DNA from 3 places in the Paenibacillus sp. FSL R5-0517 genome. Region 3 is predicted to be linked to each of the others. Evidence: predicted binding sites of a transcription regulator. Region 3 holds the regulator's gene; each other region holds the start of a gene.
What was found. Region 3 encodes NrdR, which represses ribonucleotide reductase genes. Its sites were predicted from a motif close to AACACNATATATNGTGTT; they were not measured.
Positions count from the first base shown of each region.

Region 1: a site for NrdR is predicted at 2,252-2,269, ahead of MKX40_RS10200 (adenosylcobalamin-dependent ribonucleoside-diphosphate reductase). Genes of this name have one in related genera too.
Region 2: a site for NrdR is predicted at 2,086-2,103, ahead of MKX40_RS28550 (anaerobic ribonucleoside triphosphate reductase). Genes of this name have one in related genera too.

Region 1 is NZ_CP150235.1:2,257,778-2,261,942, forward strand. It holds gene MKX40_RS10190 (YqhG family protein) at 1-77, opposite strand, end outside; gene MKX40_RS10195 (SNF2-related protein) at 81-1,844, opposite strand; gene MKX40_RS10200 (adenosylcobalamin-dependent ribonucleoside-diphosphate reductase) at 2,330-4,165, shown strand, end outside.
Region 2 is NZ_CP150235.1:6,394,477-6,398,641, forward strand. It holds gene MKX40_RS28545 (histidine kinase dimerization/phospho-acceptor domain-containing protein) at 30-1,667, opposite strand; gene MKX40_RS28550 (anaerobic ribonucleoside triphosphate reductase) at 2,150-4,111, shown strand; gene nrdG (anaerobic ribonucleoside-triphosphate reductase activating protein) at 4,108-4,165, shown strand, end outside.
Region 3 is NZ_CP150235.1:2,114,867-2,119,031, forward strand. It holds gene MKX40_RS09515 (MntP/YtaF family protein) at 1-117, shown strand, start outside; gene coaE (dephospho-CoA kinase) at 127-723, shown strand; gene MKX40_RS09525 (lytic transglycosylase domain-containing protein) at 720-1,283, shown strand; gene MKX40_RS09530 (alpha/beta-type small acid-soluble spore protein) at 1,366-1,587, opposite strand; gene nrdR (transcriptional regulator NrdR) at 1,704-2,171, shown strand; tRNA gene MKX40_RS09540 (tRNA-Ala) at 2,357-2,429, shown strand; gene MKX40_RS09545 (S-layer homology domain-containing protein) at 2,660-4,165, opposite strand, start outside.

The DNA.
Region 1 (4,165 bases), 140 kb from region 3:
CGCTCCATAATCTGACAATCGAGTGCTTCCAGATAGGTGAGAACATATGCCTGCACTTCATGGGGAGTCATGGTCATGGGTCAGCTACCTCCTTTGCGAAGATCTAACAGCCCGGAGACGGCAGGGCCTTCATCGGCAACCTCGCGTTGAATGGAGTTCAGTGATTGCCCAAGTGAATCCATTTTACGGCGAATATCTTCATCATTTTGTGATTCCAACATGATTTTGTACAGGCTTTTCTCAATGGACTCCTTCTTCTCCAGCCGTTCCAGAATGACATCCAGCCCGCCAATCACCATCTCAAACATATTGATCTTCTCATGCAGCAGGTTCAGGATATGTTCCTCAATGGTTCCGGACGTGGATAAGTTGAAAATGTTCACATCATTTTGCTGTCCCAGCCGGTGTACCCGACCGATCCGCTGCTCTACCCGCATAGGGTTCCAAGGCAGATCAAAGTTGATCATATGGTGGCAAAATTGCAGATTAATGCCCTCGCCACCCGCTTCGGTTGCAATCATGGCCTGCACACGCCCGCGGAAGAGATCCATCATCCAGTCTTTTTTGCCTCGATTCATACCACCCCGATAGGGTACAGCTGTAAGCCCATTGTTACGGAAATAGTTTAGCAGATACTCCTGCGTGGCCCGGTATTCGGTGAAGATAATTACTTTTTCATTCATGTTCCGAATTAGCTCCATCGTTTTCTCGGCTTTGGTATTTTCCTTGATCGCTTTAATATGAGCAACGAGTTCCCAAATCTTGTCCCGAAGGGGAGAGTCCAGCGGAAGTTTCTTCGACAGATTAACCAGTGTCACGAATACCGCATCTCGACTACTGCACACTTCACGCTGCAATGTAACAAGGGAAAGCATGCTGCTCAGGTTGCCGCCAGCTTCCTGGTATTGATCCTTAACAAAGGACGTCACCCCATCATAAAGCGCTTGTTCTTCGGGCGATAGTTGCAGATTCACGTTGGAGACGTTCCGTTTGGTAAATTGAACGGGGCCTTCGCCGCGGCGGTTACGAATCATCACTTTGGATAACTCGTTCTTAAGTTGTTCCTGATTTTTCGGAACCCGTTTGTCTACGACAAAGTTGGCCGCAAAGTCACCCTGACGCCCCAACTGACCGGGCTTCAGCAGGTTAATCAGATTAAACAGCTCACTCATATCGTTCTGCACAGGTGTAGCTGTGAGTAGCAAACAGTACTTTTTGCGCAATTTCAGCATGAATTGATAGTTGGTTGTTTTCTTGTTTTTGAGCTTATGTGCTTCATCAATAATGATCATGTCGTAATCAGTGTTCAGCAGCATATCTTTATGGGGGTCACGTTTGGCTGTATCCATGGAAGCAACGACTACTTCATTCTGCCAGGAATAGGCCTTTTTCTGGGCAATGGCAGGAATACCGAATTTCGAATTCAACTCCCGTACCCATTGCAACACAAGAGAAGCCGGTACGAGAATGAGTACCTTGGATACGAGACCCCGAACCATATATTCTTTCAGAATGAGACCGGCTTCAATGGTTTTGCCAAGCCCCACCTCATCGGCGAGAATGGCCCGGCCTGACATTTCAAATAATACTCTGCGTGCAGTGTCCATCTGGTGAGGAAGTGGAGTAAGGCCTTGTAAATGCTTCAAACACTGAATTTCGTCAAAATTGGGAATCAGATTGGTCTCTTCGGCTTGAATGCCCAGTTGAAAGAGTCGGTAATCTCCCCAAGGGCCCCCTTTATCCAGTCGTGATTCCAACTGATTGATCCAGCTTCGATCGAATTCCAGTGGAACGGGCAGCTCGGCTACAGGTTGATTCGTGTGGTGCGGGTTTTTCCGGTTCATGATGCTTCCTCCCCTGCCATACGTGATGACGTTTTATTCGTAGGTAATAGTATGGACGAATGAGAGTGAGTTCATAACTATACAAGTTGAACTACATTTTATTTGCACGAACACTACGATGACAGAACAACCTTCCAATCGCTGTTGTCCCCAGATTTCTTTGATTCCCTTTTCTGAAGGGGAAATCCGGGGATAGCGTATGCTTTCGATGCAGCTTTCTTTCAGAAAGCTATTAGGCGAACGCTTCGCTTTTTCAGGTTTTTTCTGTCCCAAAAAATTCACAGGTTTTGTATGCGTGAGTCTGAGGGTGTGTGAAGAAGCTTGTCCGAGCAGGAGAGTCCAAAAAATAAGGTCTGTGATAAAAGTCATATAGAAAATCAATATATGGTGTAATATACTGGTTTTATATCACTATATGTGGTGTTTCATCATAATTTACTTTTATAGTGAAAATGGAGCGTTAATCGGGGAGGTTGAACGTAGCGATGAAATCAAACCAACGATCGTACCAATTAGAAGGACTTAGCGAAAAAATATTTCTGGACCGATACGCCTGGAAGGATGCTGACTCGAATCATGCCAAGGTCGGAGATGTGGTACTGGTATTAACAAAGGATGATCCCAAGTTCCCAACCAAGGAAGTGGGCGAAATTATAGAACGCCAGGGTCAGCTCGTACAAGTAAGGACTCGAAGCGGAGAGATCATCGAGACCAGCGTGGAGAAACTGACACTCAACATCGAAAAAACACCGGAAGAGCTGTGGAGCCGGCTTGCCAAAGCCATGGCCTATGTTGAATCTACAGCAGATCAGCGGGCAACGTGGGAGTCCAAGTTCCGCTCCGTGTTGGAGGATTGGAAGTTAGTACCCGGAGGGCGTATTGCTGCAGGAGCGGGGGCAAGCGATGAGCTCACACTCTTTAATTGTTATGTTATTCCGTCTCCGCAGGACAGTCGGGGTGGCATCATGAAGACCTTGACCGAGATGACGGAGATTATGGCACGTGGGGGAGGTGTAGGCATTAATTTGTCTTCTTTGCGTCCTCGCCGAGCGGTGGTGAAAGGTGTCAATGGATCATCCAGCGGTTCCGTATCGTGGGGCGGATTGTTCAGTTATACGACAGGACTGATTGAACAGGGCGGAAGCCGACGGGGTGCGCTCATGCTGATGATGAATGACTGGCATCCAGATGTGCTTGATTTTATTACCGTGAAACAAACGATGGGGCAGGTGACCAATGCTAATCTGTCTGTATGTGTGAGCAACGCCTTTATGGAGGCTGTCAAGCAGGACGGAGATTGGGATTTGGTTTTCCCCGATACGAACGATCCAGACTACGACACCAATTGGAACGGGGATATGCAGCAGTGGAAAGCCGCAGGTCATTCGGTGGTACACTATCGTACGCTGAAGGCGCGCGAAATCTGGCATACCATTATTGAATCAGCCTGGAAATCGGCAGAGCCTGGTGTGGTATTCATGGAGTACTATAACCAGATGTCCAACAGCTGGTACTTTAATCCGATCATCTGTACTAATCCATGCGGGGAACAAGGCCTGCCTGGCTGGGGTGTATGTAATCTGTCAGCGATCAATCTGTCCAAATTCTATGATGAAACGAATCATGATGTGGCATGGGATGAACTGGCGGAAACCACTCGCATCTCGGCTCGATTTTTGGACAATGTCATTGATGCAACACCATATCATTTTGAGGAAAACAGACTGAATCAGCAGCGTGAACGCCGGGTGGGGCTTGGCACGATGGGACTGGCAGAGCTGATGATTAAGCTGCGTATAAGGTACGGCAGTCCTGAATCCCTTGAATTTCTGGATAAACTGTATGGATTCATGGCGAAGGAGGCCTATCTGGCATCGGCAGAGATTGCAGCAGAGAAGGGAGCTTTCCCGGCTTTCGAAGCTGAACCGTATTTACAGAGTGGATTCATGAAAAATATGGTTGCGAGGTACCCTGAAGTGGGAGAGGCTATTCGCAAACAGGGCATTCGAAATGTCACGCTGATCACCCAGGCGCCAACGGGAAGTACCGGTACGATGGTAGGCACATCAACAGGGATTGAGCCGTATTTCGCCTTCAAGTATTTCCGTCAAAGCCGTCTGGGTTATGATGAACAGTTCGTACCGATTGCGCAAGAGTGGCTGGATGAACATCCGGGTGAAGCTTTACCAGACTATTATGTGACGGCGATGGATCTGTCGGCTGAGAATCACATCCGGGTGCAGGCTGCGATTCAGCAATGGGTGGATAGTTCCATCTCGAAGACGGCCAACTGTCCGGCTGATTTTACGGTGGAGGATACG
Region 2 (4,165 bases), 2.6 Mb from region 3:
CGGAGATAACTTTCCATTCGGCTGCCCGTTTAGGGCAGCGTAATACTCAATGCATTCAACAAATCAGCTTGTCTGACCGGTTTCGTCAGAACAGCATCAAAGGTTTCCGCTTCGTGCGGGTCAATGTGCATACCATATGGAACCAGAACAATGACGGGCAAGTTCTCCAGCCGCTGTTTCATTTCATGTACGAAATCAACTGCGCCGCCCTCTTGAAGTCCCATATCCACAACGGCTACATCCGGCTTGAAGCCCTCCTTGATCCACTCATGTGCTACACTCGAACCCGAGGTCATATGCACATCCATCTCCCATCTGCGCATCAGGGAAGAAACGCCTTGCAATATATCCGGGTCCTTGGCGAGCAACACCTTTTTCCCTTTTAACCGCTGCTGAATACTTGCAAGTTGAGGTAACTCCCAGTATCTGCGTAAGGGAAGGGCAATATGGAATTCCGTCTCATTCTCTCCCGCACTACTCACCTGAATACGGCCATGCATGAGAATGGCAAGATTTTGGCTTACTGCCAAACCCAGATTGCTTCCGATCAGTTTTTGGATATCCAAATTTTCATCTTGGCCGTTCAAAGTACGCAACTTCTTATCGGATACCATCTGACCCGTGTACTTCACCTTGAGCGCAAGTGTACCCATATCCTCTGTCTCTTCGCCGTTCACCATGGCCGTGATTAGAACTGAGCCTTCACGCGTTGAATCCAGAGCATATTGAATGACATGTGCAAGCAACTGTCCGATCTTGATCTCATCACCAACAAATACTTGCGACACATTCAAATCAAGATTCAATCCCAGATCAATATTCTTGCCCGATGCCATTCCGGCATAGAGATAAACGGTATTTTCAATGGTGCCGACCAGATCAAACGGATCATCATGGATAACCGTTTTGCCTGCCTCATTAATATTGAAGTTCATCATATTATTCAGGAGCGAGAGTAGTATGTTGCCACTCGTCTCGATCATATTTACATACTCCGATTGCTCTTCAGGCATGTCCGGTGTACGCATCAGATCCGTCAATCCCAGAATGCCGTTCAACGGATTGCGAATCTCGTGACTCATCAGCTTTAACATCTGTGATTTGGTCATCGCCTCGGATTCGGCTCGCTCTTTCTCTGCCTGGAGCTGCTCTTTCATTTGTTCCGAGTCACTCAATTTTCGTTCCTGCACATGCAGGGTGCTCTCCAGATCCACAACATATCCCAGAAAGACAGCCATCGCGTTCAGCGTCTTCATATCCGTTTCACTGATCACATAACCAGCATTGTCCATTAGACATATCGTTCCAAATGCTTCGCCAGATCTTCGTATGATAGGTACACCCACGAAGAAACGACTCCCAAGTCCACTCGTGACGTCCATGGAGCTTGTCATTGGGTTTTCACATGTATTCTGAATGGTAAGAACGCTACCTTTGTCTCTTAACACCAGACTGCAATATGATTCGTTAAATGAAAGCTCACTGCCTTTAACAATCAACTCTTCCGTACGGTTAAAGGCCTCCAAAATGAAATTCGTCACCCCATCATTCGTGGCAACGAAGATGGTATTGACCTTCAATATCCCGCTTAATACGTCCACGATATGGGCCGCAGCTTCCTTTATGTCTTCATAGAAGCCTCTCGTAATGCCTTCTGCCGTCCCCATGATTCACCCCTCTTGTCTCAGCTGCACTTTCAAATCTGTATATCAGAATGTTTAATCACGTACAAGGGTTCATCAAGAATCCGAATATCTGTCACAATCTATACTTATATGATTAACACCGTAGAAGTAAAAGAGAATCATACTCCCTGCCAATCGCCCCTTTTTTGGACAAAAGCAGGTCTTGAACTAATGACGTAACAAGCGTAAATATACTGCAAATTGCCTTTTCAAATGGCTCAAAGTTCATCTTGTCCAACTTCGGATATTTTACATGCAGAATAACTAGAAATTATACGCTTCTACTCAGACTTTGGGAACCTTTATCCGCAGTAATTAAAGGAAAGTCCATTTTGTCCATTAAGTTGTGTGACCATTATCACACCCAAAAAACCACATATAGTTTATAAATGGATAATACAAATCTACATATAGTATTTAACGCAATTTAAATGATCAATACATCATTTTAGGAGGAACCTTACATGAACTTGCTTGAGTATGCCACTCCACCGGCATCCGATCTATTATCCGACCTGGGAAGACGAATTATTGGCGCTGAAGATGCCGATACGCTGAGGGAAAATGCGAATCTGAACGGGGACTCCTTCAGCGGCAAGATGAGCAGGCTCGGTTCGGAGACCGCCAAGTGGCATGCTCTGCGTCATGTGTTGCCGGAAGAGCTTGCTCAAGCTGTGGAGAACGGGGATCTGTATGTACACGACCTGGATCAGTATGCACTTGGCACGACCAACTGCATCTTTATCCCGTTTGACCGTCTTCTTGCTGCGGGTTTCAATACAGGCAACGGATCGGTTCGCACACCTCAGACGATCATGTCTGCAATGGCTCTGGTTGCAATCATCTTCCAATCCCAGCAGAACAGTCAGTATGGTGGCGTATCGGCCAATAAGATTGATTGGGATCTAGCGCCCTATGTGCAGCGATCGTTTCGCAAACATTATCGCAAAGGACAACGACTTTTTGGTGAGAATGCTCTGATTGAAGATGAACAACTTCATCTGGACAGTATGGAAGCGAAGAATCAGTGCCCACGCGCATATGACTTCGCCTATGAAGAGACTGAACTGGAGACGGGACAAGCTGCCGAATCGCTGATCCATAACCTTAATACGATGAGCAGTCGGGCTGGTGGACAGATTCCATTCACATCACTGAATTATGGACTATGTACTTCTGCGGAAGGACGGTTGGTATCACGTTCATTGCTCGAAGCAACGATTCGCGGCCTGGGCAACGGGGAAACTCCCGTGTTCCCTCAACATATTTTCCAATGTAAACAAGGGATCAATCAGGCTCATGGCGAGCCAAACTATGATCTGTTCCGCCTTGCGGTCACCTGTTCATCCCGGCGGATGTATCCTAACTTTGTCAATGTGGATGCCTCGTTCAATCTGCCTTTCTATCATCCGGAAGATCCGGATACGATCATTGCAACCATGGGATGCCGCACACGTACTCTGGCTGACCGGTTTGGTCGTAATCGTCAAAGTGGTAAAGGTAATCTGTCGTTTAATACCATCAACCTGGTCAAGCTCGGCATCCGGTTTGGCATCTGCCAGGGCAACAGAGCGGTTGCCGATCGGGCGGGATTCTACACTGCACTGGAATCCGTGATGCAAAATGCTGCGCATGGTCTGTTGCATCGGTACCGTATCCAGACTGTTCAACCTGCTAAGGCGTCAGATTTCATGATGCGGGAGGGTGTATGGGAAGGCGGGGAGCAACTTGCTCCGAATGAACCCGTTGGGGATCTGCTCAAACATGGTACGTTATCCCTGGGTTTTATCGGTCTGGCAGAATGTATGACAGCTCTCTATGGACGCCATCATGGACAGGACCCTCATGTGCATCGTGAAGCGCTGAATATTATTCGCACCATGAGAGAGTTCTGTGATCAGATGAGCGAGCAACATAACTTGAATATCACCCTGTTTGCTACACCTGCTGAAGGGTTATCCGGCAAATTCACGAAGATCGATAGAGCGCGATATGGGCTTATTCCTGGAGTTAATGATCGGGAGTATTATACGAATTCATTCCATATCCCCGTATACCACACTCTTCCAGCTTATCGGAAGATTGAACTGGAGGCCCCGTTCCATACTTTGTGTAATGCGGGGGCAATCTCCTATGTGGAGCTGGACGGGAACGTTCGAGCCAACACCGCAGCTTTCCTGCGAATCGTGCAATATGCACTGGCGCAGGATATCGGGTATTTTTCCATTAATCATCCGATTGATCGCTGCCCTGCATGCGGTTATGAAGGTGTTATCGGGGATGTATGCCCAGGCTGCGAAGCTCATGAGAACCATGTACACTTCCAGCGGTTACGCCGTGTAACCGGCTATCTGACCGGAAATTACAAAGTGCGATTTAATGCTGCGAAGCAGGCTGAAGTACGGGATCGGGTGAAACACCGATGAATCTATATGGATACATCCCGGAATCGGTGAATGAGGGGACCGGCCTGCGTGCGG
Region 3 (4,165 bases):
TTTCTGTCACTCGGCATGAAGGTTGGACTACGATTCTCAGCCCTGCGCTGGATGCGAAGACTCTCTGTATTGCCGGCACTATTGTTAATGATTATGGGAATAATGAAGCTGTTATGAGGTGAAACGATGAATATAGGCTTAACCGGCGGGATCGCGACAGGCAAAAGCAGTGTTTCCGCCTATCTCGCCAGTAAGGGAGCGTTGCTCATCGATGCAGACGTTATTGCCCGGGAAGTTATGATGCCCGGGCATCCCGTGTTGGCCACCGCTGTTAAGCGGTTTGGACAAGCCATACTGAACGAAGATGGAACACTGGATCGGAAAAAGCTTGGAAGTATTGTTTTCCAACAACCAGAGGAACGAAAGGCATTGGAGGCTATCACACATCCGGCGATCCGTAAAGAGATGCGTGAACGGGCTGCTGCATATGCGTTGCAACATCCGGATAAACTTGTGGTATCTGATATTCCATTGCTCTACGAATCGGGTCTGGAAGACGGTTTTGAGGAAGTCATGGTTGTCTATGTACCGAGAGCGGTTCAACGAGATCGCTTGATGAGTCGGGATGGAATGACTGCAGCGCAGGCTGAGGCACGGATGGATGTACAGATGGATATTGAGCGCAAAAAGCAGTTGGCTGACACTGTCATCGATAACAGCGGTTTATGGACTGAGACGGAGCAGCAAATTGACTCATATCTACAGCGTAAGGGTTTGTTATGAGAATATTGCGCAAGAAACGAGTACTGCTGTTGATGTTTGTGTCCTTTGTATTGGTGCTATTTCTGAATACAAACTGGATGGCATGGTTCTATCCGATTCATTATAAGGAAGAGATTCGTGCCCAATCTCAGAGCTATGAGGTTGATCCGTTTCTGATTGCTTCCATTATCAAAGTGGAGACCAATTTCAAGACAAGCAAGGAATCCAAACGAGGTGCCATTGGACTCATGCAGCTGATGCCGGACACGGCCAACTGGATATTGGAACAAGCCAAAATTCCCGACACTTCACTGGAGGAATTGAAGCACGAGCCTGAACGAAATATTCAGTTAGGCACATGGTATCTGCGCAATCTGTCCGATCAATTTGGTGGCAATGAAGCGGTTATGATCGCTGCTTATAATGCGGGTCCAGGCAAAGTGAATAGTTGGCTCAGAGATGGTGTATGGGATGGTTCATTCGATACGGTAAAGGATATTCCATTTGGTGAGACGCGTCACTATGTACAAAGGGTCATTTATTATTATAATCAGTATGTAAAGATCTATAATACGTTCTAAGTATATAAGTAGAAGCACAGAGCAGGCCGGTTGTTCACCGGCCGCTCCATGCTCCTCTGTGTAGCGTATTACGATGCAGATATTATTGGTATTGACCTGCCAATTGCTGTTCTGCAATTGTTACCAGACGCTTCGTGATGTATCCACCGATCGAACCGTTCTCGTAAGAAGTCATGTTACCTTGGTATCCGTCTTGTGGGATGCTGATTCCGAGTTCTTGAGCAACTTCATATTTCATTTGCTCGAGTGCTGCGGAAGCTTTAGTTACCACCAGGTTGTTGGAGTTACCGTTGCTTTGTGCCATTGCTGTTCACCTCCTCGTGAGTTGGTAAAAGTATTATGTCTCGGCAATGCATTTTTCATTACAAAATCAAGACAGGGAATATGTGGTAAAAAGTAAAACGTGGGAAGTGATCTGATTTGAAGTGTCCTTATTGCGGTTATATGGGTACCAAAGTGCTTGATTCGCGTCCGGCCAACGAAGCGAAATCCATTCGCCGTCGCCGGGAGTGTGAGCAGTGTGCCCGAAGATTCACAACGTTTGAGATGATTGAAGAAACTCCATTGATTGTTATCAAGAAAGATGGCAGCCGGGAAGAGTTTAGCCGGGACAAGATTCTTCGCGGGCTTATTCGTGCCTGTGAGAAACGTCCAGTCTCCGTTGAGACGTTGGAGATGATGGTATCTGAAGTCGAGAAATCCCTGCGTAATACAGCTGATGCTGAAGTGGAGAGTCGTCAGATTGGTGAGCTATTGATGGAACAGTTGTTTCCAGTCGATGAAGTGGCGTATGTCCGTTTCGCGTCGGTATATCGTCAGTTCAAAGATATCAATATGTTCATGAAAGAACTGAAATCCCTGTTGTCCAAAGACGATCTGGAGGATTAGTGAAGTGGGAAAGGGAGAAGAGCAGTCTGGAGTTCCAGTCCATGTGTACCAGTGAAATCGGTTGTTCTTCTCCAATCACTTTGGATCTTGAAAAATTGATTGACAGCGAAAGCTGGATTTTATATGATATAGGAGTCGCCTGTGGAACGTTAGCAGTGTTGGACAAGTTATCTATTTCATATCCTGGGGCCTTAGCTCAGCTGGGAGAGCGCATCGCTGGCAGCGATGAGGTCAGGGGTTCGATCCCCCTAGGCTCCATAACGAAGAACGCCATCACATTAGTGTGATGGCGTTTTTTATGTGGTGAAATAAATCAGAACATGATTAATGAAGTAGAAGGACTTGGGGACGTATATTCTAGATACCAAAAATCGAGGGTTTAAAGTCCTGACCGGGGAGTTGTCAAAAAAATGCAGTTTGAAAACAAGAGACCCCTCCGGCTGGATATTGTCCAACCGGGAGGGGTCTCCTTAATCCTGTATACGCTTTCACTTAGCCGGATATTCGACGAACCTTACAAAGATCGTGGCTACTTCGGCGCGGGAGGCGGTGGCTTTGGGAGCAAAAAAGTTGCCCGGTTTGCCTAATACAATGCCGTTGCCTTGTAGCGCTTGAACGGCCTCCAACGCCCAGGAGCTGATCTCACTCTGATCCGTGAAGGGTTTAGAGTAGCTTTCAGGTATCTCATAGCCCTTGTAGTTCATGTAGTTGTAAAGTATCACTAGCAGCTGCTCGCGCGTTAACGGCGAATTGGGGTCAAACAGGTCTGCGTTTGTACCGTTGACTATGCCTTTTTCGGCCGCCCACTCGGCTGCCGCGGTGTACCATTGTCCGTCCGTCACGTCATTAAAGCGGGAACTCGTGTAGCTGGAGAGGTTTACGTTCTCAAGATTGGCGAGTACCTGCACGAACATTGCACGCGTCATTGCGCTGCCCGGTGAGAACATTGTGGACGTCGTGCCGTTGAAAAGATCGTATGTGTAGGCGAAATTTATATCGTTGTAGAACCAGTCTCCCATGTTGGCATCCCTGAAAGGGTTGCCCGATATCACGAGGAAGCCCAGTGGGGTGGCATCATCGAACACCAGCTCCGTACCCTCACGGATGTTCAGCGACATGCCGTTGTTTAAACCGACTCTTGCTCCGTCCGGTCCTACCACAACCGCTCCGCTGCTCCGTATCTTCGATCCACCGTGGAGATGCACCTGGTTGCCGTTTGACAGGTTCACATGCGCGTCTTTACCGCCTACTATGACTGTACCGTCGCTCGCGATCGTTGAGCCACCCGAAATGATCACTGTGCTGATGCCTCCAGGTAGTGTCACTTCGGCGCTTTTGTCTTTCGGAATGGTTACCTCACCGTTTGCGTCTATCGATGTGCCTTCGGGTACCTTAATCTTCGTCCCGCCTTTGGTCGTTATCTCGCCGCCGCCTGGCAGGGTGGTGTTGCCGTTTTTGTCTGTGATTGCGGGCTTATCCTTCGGTGTATTCACTGTGTAGGTCGACTTCGAGGTTCCGGTTCCAGGGTCTGTCCCGATGCCTGTATTGTCGGTGTTGCTTGAATTATCAACGTTGCTTGTATTACCGGTGTTGCCCGTATTGCCGCCAGAATCAGGTACAGTGGGAGTCGTCGTCTTCATCGGTGTCGCCGTAGCACTGATCTCCGCGCCGTCTCCCTTCGCGTTCATCGCGATGATGGTGAAGTTGTAGCCTTGGCCGTTTGTCAGATTGTTGAAGGTATATTTGGTCTCCGCCGCTTCCAATGCAACCGGTGTTACATTTCCATACCATACCTTGTAGCCCAATATCGCGCTGCCACCATCGTCAGCAGGAGCATTCCAGCTCAATGTGACCTGTCCGTCACCCGCTGTCGCTTTGAAGCCACTCGGTGCATCAGGCACGGACGGTTTTCTCTGTGCGAACATCCAATCAAAGACATCTGTGTAATCGTTGTTCCAAGCCGGCAAGTTAGAGGACTGCGCCGTAGGTGCTAT